DNA from 2 places in the Marinobacter sp. THAF197a genome. Region 1 is predicted to be linked to the other one. Evidence: riboswitches for the same ligand, from Rfam matches in the RefSeq annotation. Region 1 holds a riboswitch; the other holds the start of a gene.
The links. A riboswitch is a leader RNA that binds a small molecule or an ion and turns the genes downstream of it on or off. The one in region 1 is predicted to bind cobalamin.
Positions count from the first base shown of each region.

Region 1 (4,190 bases):
GTTGGAGACAGCTTCAAAACTCCGGGGCTCAATGGAGAACACCGGGACGCCCATATCCTTGAGTGTGACCAGCTGCTCCGTCGGGTTCCCGGTTACCCAGCCAATCACGAGATCCGGCTGCAGCTCCAGCAGCCGTTCCATATCCATGCGGGTATGGCTACCCACTGAAGCGACCTCTCGGGCTGCCGGGGGATAATCGCTGTAAGCCACCACGGCAACCACCTGGTCACCGGCGCCCGCTGCCCATGCCAGTTCTGTCGCCCCAGGCGAAAGTGCGGCAATGCGTTTTGCCGGGTGTTCCAGGCATATCTCCTCGCCCAGATCATCCGTGGCGCAGACATAGGATGCCAGGGCCGGAGATGCCAACAGCATCCAGCCGAGCAGTATGCTCACACCCTTAAGCTTTCCCACTGGCGCCTCCCCGGCAAGATTATGCAGTTTTATCGGAAGTCATAGCGAACCGAAAGAAACCCTGCGGTGCCCGCCGCCAGGTATCCTGAACCATCAAATCGGGTTGCCGTCGCGTATTCCTTATCCGTAACGTTCTGAAGCGTCAGCCGTGCTGTCCAGTCCGGAGCAAATTCCCACCCTGCACGAAGGTTGAAGGTGACGTAGCCCGGTAAACGATTTTGATTATTAGCATCATCGTAGCGGTAACCACTGGCCAGAGCGGTGCCTCCCAGGCTCCAGGCACCCATTTGACGGTCCAGGTCAACCCTCAGCGATTGGTGACTGCGACGACGCAGGCGGTTATCCGTCTCACGGTCGCGCGGATCCATCAAGGTGAGTTTGACCCCAAGATCCCAACCATTCGAACGCAGACCTGAGGCCAGCTCCGCGCCACGAATACGGGCTTCACTCACGTTGGCAGGCCGGAGATCACCGCTGATGCTCTGGAGTTCAATCAGATTCTCTACGTCCAGCTGATAAAGAGCGGCATCCCAGTACCAGTGTTCGTAACGACCGCTAAGCCCCAACTCCACGGACGCTCCTTCCTCCGGTTTGAGGTCCGGGTTGCCGGCATAACTGCCACCGAAATCGAATATCTCCAAAGGATAGTAAAGATCATTGAACGTAGGCGCCCGGAAAGAGGTGCCATAACTCACCCGTACCCGGTGGGAACGGTCAAACGAGTGGCCAAGGGCAATGCCGCCGGTTTCCTGTCGACCGTAGGCCTCGTTGTCGTCGCCGCGAAAGGACAACTGAATATCGGAAGGGCCGAAGTTTAAGCGCAGCTGGGTGAATAACGCGGCATTGGTGCGACTGTTCTCATCGAACTCGATGGTGCTTTTCACTTCGTCGGATTGCAGCTCTCCCCCGACTGCGAGCTCGTGCACGCCTGCGGTGAAAGTGTTTTCCCATCGTGCGGTTCGGGTTTTGGTGTTGAATACAGAATCGCCGGCACTGCGGAAGCTTTCTTGCTCGTCAGCAGATTCGGAAAGCTGGATGGACGTCGCCCAATAATCACTGACAGGAGTATTCAATGTGACGCCGACGGTCCGGATCATAAAATCCGTGTTGCCACCGTCAAACTCAGTATTGCCCTCTGACTGCATTATGACGAAACTGGCCTCTCCTCCGCTCGGCAATTCATGCACAACACGCCCGACGCCGGCGGTGTTGCGAAAGCCTTTGTCCTCGCCATCTTTCACTATTCTGGTGCCATCGGTTTCCTTGTGCAGCCCGCTGAGGCTGAACCGGGTTGCTCCGTGAGTCGCCGATGCGCCAGCACTGGTTTTCTGAGTGTTGAAATTGCCTGCTCCGGTTTCAACCCACCCTCGGCCACCATGCTTTGGATCCAGTGTAAATGCCTGAATGACACCGCCTACCGCGTCAGCGCCATAGAGTGCGCTGCGGGGGCCCCTGACGATTTCCACACGCTCGACCAGATCAACGGGAAAATACTGCCAAGGCGCGCCACCGCTGGTAGCAGAGCGAAGGCGCACACCATCAACCAGAAAGACCGTGGAATCATTCGCGGTGCCACGAGTGAATACACTGGTGTTCTTGCCAAATGACCCGTTAGTGACCAGATCAATGCCGGGCTGCGCCGCCAGCAGATCGGTAAATTCGGCAGCTGCCTCGCGACGGATGGTTTCTTCTTCGATGACCGTCACCGACGACAGGCTTTCTCCCACCGTACGGGGGCCAAGCGTGGCAGTTACAACAATAGGCTCGAGAGTATCCGGGGCGGGTTCAGATTCTGAACCAGTCGCCGGTAGGGCAAAAGGTATGAACACAAGGGCAGACAAGACTTGGGAACGCTTCATTTCTTCACTCGCTTCGCGCCGCACTCACCCGTGCGGTTGATACTGATTAATGCGGAGGAGAAATGTCTGTATTGACGGAGGGTGGAGGGGCGTCGATCAGTTGCATTGGCCGGTTCACCCACCGCCGCTGCCCTCCGCAACGTAGGTGTCTGGAACTCATGGGCTCCAAATTCCAGGCCGGTCTCCGGGCTTCCAGGTGGAGCGGATGCTCCGGGGCAATCACCTTCCCATGCCAGAGGCACAGTGGCGCATTGGATTGCCTTTCACCTGATTACCGTTGCGGGGGCAGCGCCGGGCTCTCACCGGCTTCCCGTTTCACTCACTGCGTTCGCCGGACTATCGCCAGCCCGGTTGGAACGCTCAGAGCACCTGAAATTGCCGGCAAGACTATCAACCAGGGTGGGGGTGGTCAATGAGATATGTTAATTCAGACAACGCACTTCCCAGACGTTGCCAGCCGGACTCATCGGGCGGCAAACCAAAGCGCAAGGCTGACGACTCATCAAAACGCCTGACCAGGATGGCACGATGAGCCAACTCGTCCGCTATTGATGCTGCGTGTTCGTGATGGATCGTGCGAAACAGCAACGTGCCGGTAGCTGCTGGCATGCCCGATTTCCTGAGCAGACCGTCCATCCGCAGCCGTGACGTCTGCAGCCTGCCCCGCGCCTCCACCTGCCATGTCCTGTCAGCCAGAGCTCTTGCCATCAAATAACGCGCCGGGCCACTGACGGTCCAGGGGCCCAATTCAAGAGCCAGCGCACGGGCCAGTTCCGGGCTGGCCAATACTACCCCGGCGCGAATCCCGGCCAGGCCGAAAAACTTGCCCAGTGATCGCAGAAGTATCAGACCCGGCGCGCCCGCCCAGGGTTCCAACCCGAACCCGGGCTCTCCCTCGACAAAGGCCTGATCAAGCACCAGCCAGCCCCCACGCGCCTGCAATCGTTGGTGCCACAGCAGGAGACGGGCCGGATCGACCAGCTGCCCGGTCGGATTATTCGGCTGTATCCACACCACCACATCCACAGAATCCAGCCAGGTCAGATCGTCTTGTTCTGTTGCCTGCTCAGGAATCGCCACCACCTCGAAACCGGCGCGACGCCAGGCATGACCGTGCTCGCGATATCCCGGCACAGGCACCGCCACCCGACCAACACCATGCGCCCTGGTGCGCACCGAAGGCAGGGCCATGATCGCCGCCTGGGATCCCGCCACCGGCAGGCAACTGGCCCGTTCCGGCGCACCCGCCCAGCAACGGATGATCTCCTCCAGCCCATCGTCCGGCTCTGGCAGTCGTTGCCATACCTCCGGTGGAATGGCCGGAACCGGCCAGGGTACCGGATTGATGCCGGTGGACAGATCAAGCCATTGCTCGCGGGGAATGCCCCAACGCTGTATTGCAGCCTGTAACCGCCCGCCATGCTCCGGGGATTCAGGAAGGTCGAAGGCCGTCATCCTGCACCTCCACGCACCACCCAGCTGCAGGCAAGGGCGAGGACGAATAGCACCGACAACCACAGCATTACCCCACGCTGTACCAGGGCAATGGCACCTTCGATTGTCGCTGCCGAGGCCCCGGGACCACGACCTAACACTGGCCGTTCCTTGATGCCGTTGGCATAGGGCGCCGGTCCACCGAGGGTCACACCAAGGGCGCCCGCCCCGGCGGACATCACTGGCCCGGCATTGGGGCTATCCCAGGTTCTTGCCTGGGTACGCCAACAACGGAGCGCCACCCGGGTACTTCCCAACATCGCGTAAGTGAGGGCGGTCAGCCGGGCAGGCAGCCAGTTCATGAGGTCATCCAGCCTGGCGGCAAACCGACCGAAGTAAAGAAATCGGGAGTTGCGATAGCCCCACATGGCGTCCAGGGTGTTGATCAATCGGTGCAAAACCACACCCGGCAGCCCGGCAAGCAGG
Region 1 covers NZ_CP045324.1:243,563-247,752, reverse strand. The annotation lists gene FIV08_RS01095 (cobalamin-binding protein) at 1-411, opposite strand, end outside; gene FIV08_RS01090 (TonB-dependent receptor domain-containing protein) at 441-2,270, opposite strand; cobalamin riboswitch at 2,428-2,636, opposite strand; gene cobD (threonine-phosphate decarboxylase CobD) at 2,661-3,725, opposite strand; gene cbiB (adenosylcobinamide-phosphate synthase CbiB) at 3,722-4,190, opposite strand, start outside.

Region 2 (4,190 bases), 310 kb from region 1:
GTTGCGCATGCCGTGTTTGGCAATCAGCTCGCGCACCGGTGTCCAGTCCAGGCGGCTGTTGGTGTTGAGCGACAGGTCCCCTTCCCGACGGTTCTCCTTTAACAGGTTGATGGAATCGATGGGTAGGATGCCTTGCTGCCAGAGGGAGCCTTCGTAGGTTTCATAGGCACCCCGTTCGCCGGCCAGGGTGGCGGAGGCGCGGATGGCGAAGTAGCTGAGTTGTTCCATGGCCACATCAGCAAACTCGACGGCTTCCGGGCTGGTGTAGGGCAGGCCCAGTTGGTAGAGGGCGTCCTGAAAGCCCATCAGGCCCAGGCCCACGGGGCGGTGTTTGAGGTTGGAGTTCTTCGCCTGGGGTACGGCGTAGAAGTTGATATCGATGACGTTATCGAGCATGCGAACGGCGGTGGTCACGGTGCGTTCCAGGCGCTGTACGTCCAGCTCGCCGTTGGCGATGTGGGCGGCCAGGTTGACCGAGCCCAGGTTGCATACGGCGATTTCGTCGGCGCTGGTGTTCAGGGTGATTTCGGTGCACAGGTTGGAGCTGTGCACCACGCCCTGGTGCTGCTGCGGGGAACGCAGGTTGCAGGGGTCTTTGAAGGTAACCCAGGGGTGGCCGGTTTCAAACAGCACGGTGAGCATTTTGCGCCACAGTTGTTTGGCAGGGATTTTCTTGAACAGTTTGATCTTACCCTGCTCCGCCAGCGCTTCGTAATGCTCGTAGCGTTCCCGGAAGGCGTTGCCGTAAAGGTCGTGCAGGTCTGGCGCATCGCTGGGGGAAAACAGGGTCCAGTCCCGGTCTTCGCGCATGCGTTCGATCAGCAAATCCGGCACCCAGTTGGCGGTGTTCATGTCGTGGGTGCGGCGGCGTTCGTCGCCGGTGTTTTTGCGCAACTCCAGGAATTCTTCGATGTCCAGATGCCAGCTTTCCAGGTAGGCACACACGGCGCCTTTGCGCTTGCCACCCTGGTTCACCGCCACCGCGGTGTCGTTGACCACTTTCAGGAAGGGCACCACGCCCTGGCTCTGGCCGTTGGTGCCTTTGATGTGGGAGCCCAGCGCCCGCACCGGGGTCCAGTCGTTGCCCAGGCCGCCAGCCCATTTACTCAACAGGGCGTTGTCTCTGATGGCACCGTAAATGCCTTCCAGGTCATCGCCGACGGTGGTCAGGTAGCAGGAGGACAACTGGGAATGGCGGGTGCCACTGTTGAACAGCGTGGGTGTGCTGGCCATGTAATCGAAAGATGACAACAGGTTGTAGAATTCGATGGCGCGGGCATTGGGGTCGTCTTCCCGCAGGGCCAGGCCCATGGCGACTCGCATGAAGAATACCTGGGGCAGTTCCAGGCGGGCCTTGTTCCAGTGCAGGAAGTAGCGGTCGTACAGGGTTTGCAGGCCGAGGAAACCGAACTGGTGGTCGCGCTCGGGGATGATGGCTGCGCCCAGGCGTTCCAGGTCAAAGGCGGCCAGGGCTTCGTCCAGCAATTCGTAGCGGATACCGGCGTGGATGAACGCGTTCAGGGCCTGTGGATAAACCTCTGCCAGCGGCTGGTTGCGGGGCAGGTCCAGGGCCTCAGCCGCTTCCAGGCGAAGCTGTTCCAGCAACAGCCGGGCGGTGACGGCGCTGTAGTCCGGCTCCTGCTCGATACGGCCACGGGCGGTCATGATCAGGGCGGAGAGCACTTCGGTTTCTGCAATGCCGTCGTACAGGTTGCGCAGGGCTTCGTCGACCAGGGATTCGCCGTCAATGCCGTCCAGGCCGGTGGCGGCCTGTTCTACCTGCAGCTTCATCAGGCCCAGGTCCAGCGGCGCCACGCTGCCGTCGGCTTTTTTCACGGTCAGGTGCGGGTGCGCTTCCATGGGCTCTTCGATGGCGCGCTTGCGGGCGTGCTCTTCCCGGTAGAGCACGTAAGCCCGGGCCACCTTTTGCTCTTCGGCCCGCATCAGGGCCAGTTCCACCTGGTCCTGAATGTCTTCAATATGCACTTTACCGCCGGCTTTCAGGCGCCGGCTGATGGCCTGCACCACCTGTTCGGTGACCCGATGCACGGCGTCGTTGATGCGGGCCGAACCGGCGGCTTTGTCGCCTTCCACGGCCAGGAACGCTTTGGTCACCGCCACACTGATTTTGGCGGGATTGAATCCAACCAGGGTGCCGTTGCGTTTAATAACTTGAAGGGACTGGGTATCGGCGGCCGGGGCTTCGGCCAGAGCGGTGGCAGACATGGGGCTTCTCCTTGTGCACGCGTTGTTAGTGCAACCTTCGCGTTCACAGGAGAAAAGACTTTCTGGCCACGGACGACACGGACTTTCACGGACAAAAAATGGGGCTGCCATCTTTTGAATATTTGTAGTCCGTGGGTGTCCGTGTCGTCCGTGGCCAATAATCCTTACCTGCTCACCTTGAAACGCGAAGGTGCAGTGTCTATCCCTGGCAGGTCTTCGGACTCAGGGGCGTGAACCTGTTGGTTCGGCCTTGCGTGGCGACTTCCCGGCGCTTGCCAGTGTCTTGATGCCACGCTCGTTCCCCAATACCGCTGCGCGTCAGTTCCGGATTCTCACCGGATTCCCGACTACCTTTATGTCTGAAGTGATCAGAGAATGATCACAACATATGGTAGTCAACCAAGGATTTGGTCACTATATACGGACTAATAGCCACTGACAAGGCACTTTATTGCAGGCCCGCTGTCTGCCACTGCAGTGGCCCGAAAACAAAAGGACAAGTCTATGAAGCGTTCATCACTGGCAGTCACTGCATGGGTGTTGGCTCTGCTATTGGCCAGCCCGGCGATGATGGCGCAGGCGCCTTTACTGCAACCCTTCTCCACCATGAGTTCATTATCTGATGGTTGGGAACCTCTGGAATTTCCCAGAATCGACCGGCACACGCGCTACGAGCTGGTCACGGACGACGGTGTTCAGGTGGTCAAGGCGACTGCTGATAACAGCGCCTCCGGCCTAATTGCCCGATTGTCGTTAGAACCCGGCGAATCGCTGATTCTGCGCTGGCAATGGAAGGTGTCCAATGTGTTCGACCAGGGTGATGCCCGGAAAAAGTCCGGCGACGACTACCCGGCGCGAATCTACGTGGCCTTTGAATTTCAGCCCGACAAAGCAGGCTTCTTTGAACGGGCCAAGCGCAAAACCGTGGAGGTGATGTTTGGCGAGTCCCTGCCGGGTAATGCCCTGAACTACATCTGGGCCAACCGGCTACCAGAGCAATCCATTGTCGCCAATGCCTTCACCGACCAGACCATGATGGTGGCGGTCAATTCCGGCCCGGAGCAAACCGGGGAGTGGGTCACCGTGGAACGGGATATTGTGGCGGATTACCGGGAAGCGTTCGGGGAGAACCCCCCGCGCATTGTTGGCGTGGCCATCATGTCGGATGCGGATAATACCGGTGAACGGGCAACAGCGTGGTATCGGGATCTGGTGCTTGAGCAGCCCTGAATGGCGTATCGAAAAAAGGCCCCGTATCGGGGCCAAACACGTGAAACGTCGAATCGGTTGTCAGTGGCTGATCATCCACGGCCGCATCGAGGGAAACATTTTCTTACCGTCTGCGGTGTAGAACAGCATGGATTTGCCCGGCTTCGGTGAGCCGCAACCACAACTTCGGCTGTGTTCCTTGTCGTGTGCCCTGCGATCGGCAGTCGAAAACACTGGTTCGTGTTTCGAGCGCTCGTTCCGGTCCTGAGCCGATCGTTTGGCCGGGTCCATGGCGGCAATCTCCGGGGGCAGCACTATGACTCGGGGTGACAGCGCCTGACAGGTCGGGCACTCCGCCGGCTTGGCACAGTCTTCCATGGTGGCCAGCTGGTGGAACAACCCGTGTTCCCGACATTTGTAGTCATACACAGGCATGTCGGTTACTCCTTGTCTTTCGACAGGGGCACGTCCATGCCGCCACTGACTTTCTTCTGTGGGCCATCCGCTGACGGGTTGATGTCGAAATCAAAGATGCCGGTTGGCAGCCAGAGCGTTGCACAGGCGTTGGGAATATCAACCACACCGCTGATATGCCCCTCCACCGGCGCACACCCAAGGATCGCGTAAGCCTGTGCCCTGCTGTAGCCGAACTTGGTCATGTATTCGATGGCATTCAGGCAGGCCTGGCGATAGGCCACATGCACGTCCAGATAGTGCTGGCCGCCCTCTTCATCCACCGAGATGCCCTCAAAGAT
Region 2 covers NZ_CP045324.1:4,201,760-4,205,949, forward strand. The annotation lists gene FIV08_RS19395 (ribonucleoside-diphosphate reductase subunit alpha) at 1-2,226, opposite strand, end outside; cobalamin riboswitch at 2,416-2,614, opposite strand; gene FIV08_RS19400 (DUF3047 domain-containing protein) at 2,794-3,456, shown strand; gene FIV08_RS19405 (FmdB family zinc ribbon protein) at 3,517-3,870, opposite strand; gene fmdA (formamidase) at 3,876-4,190, opposite strand, start outside.
Region 2: it holds a riboswitch for cobalamin, as region 1 does, so the genes downstream of both, FIV08_RS19395 (ribonucleoside-diphosphate reductase subunit alpha) here and FIV08_RS01090 (TonB-dependent receptor domain-containing protein) in region 1, are expected to answer to the same signal.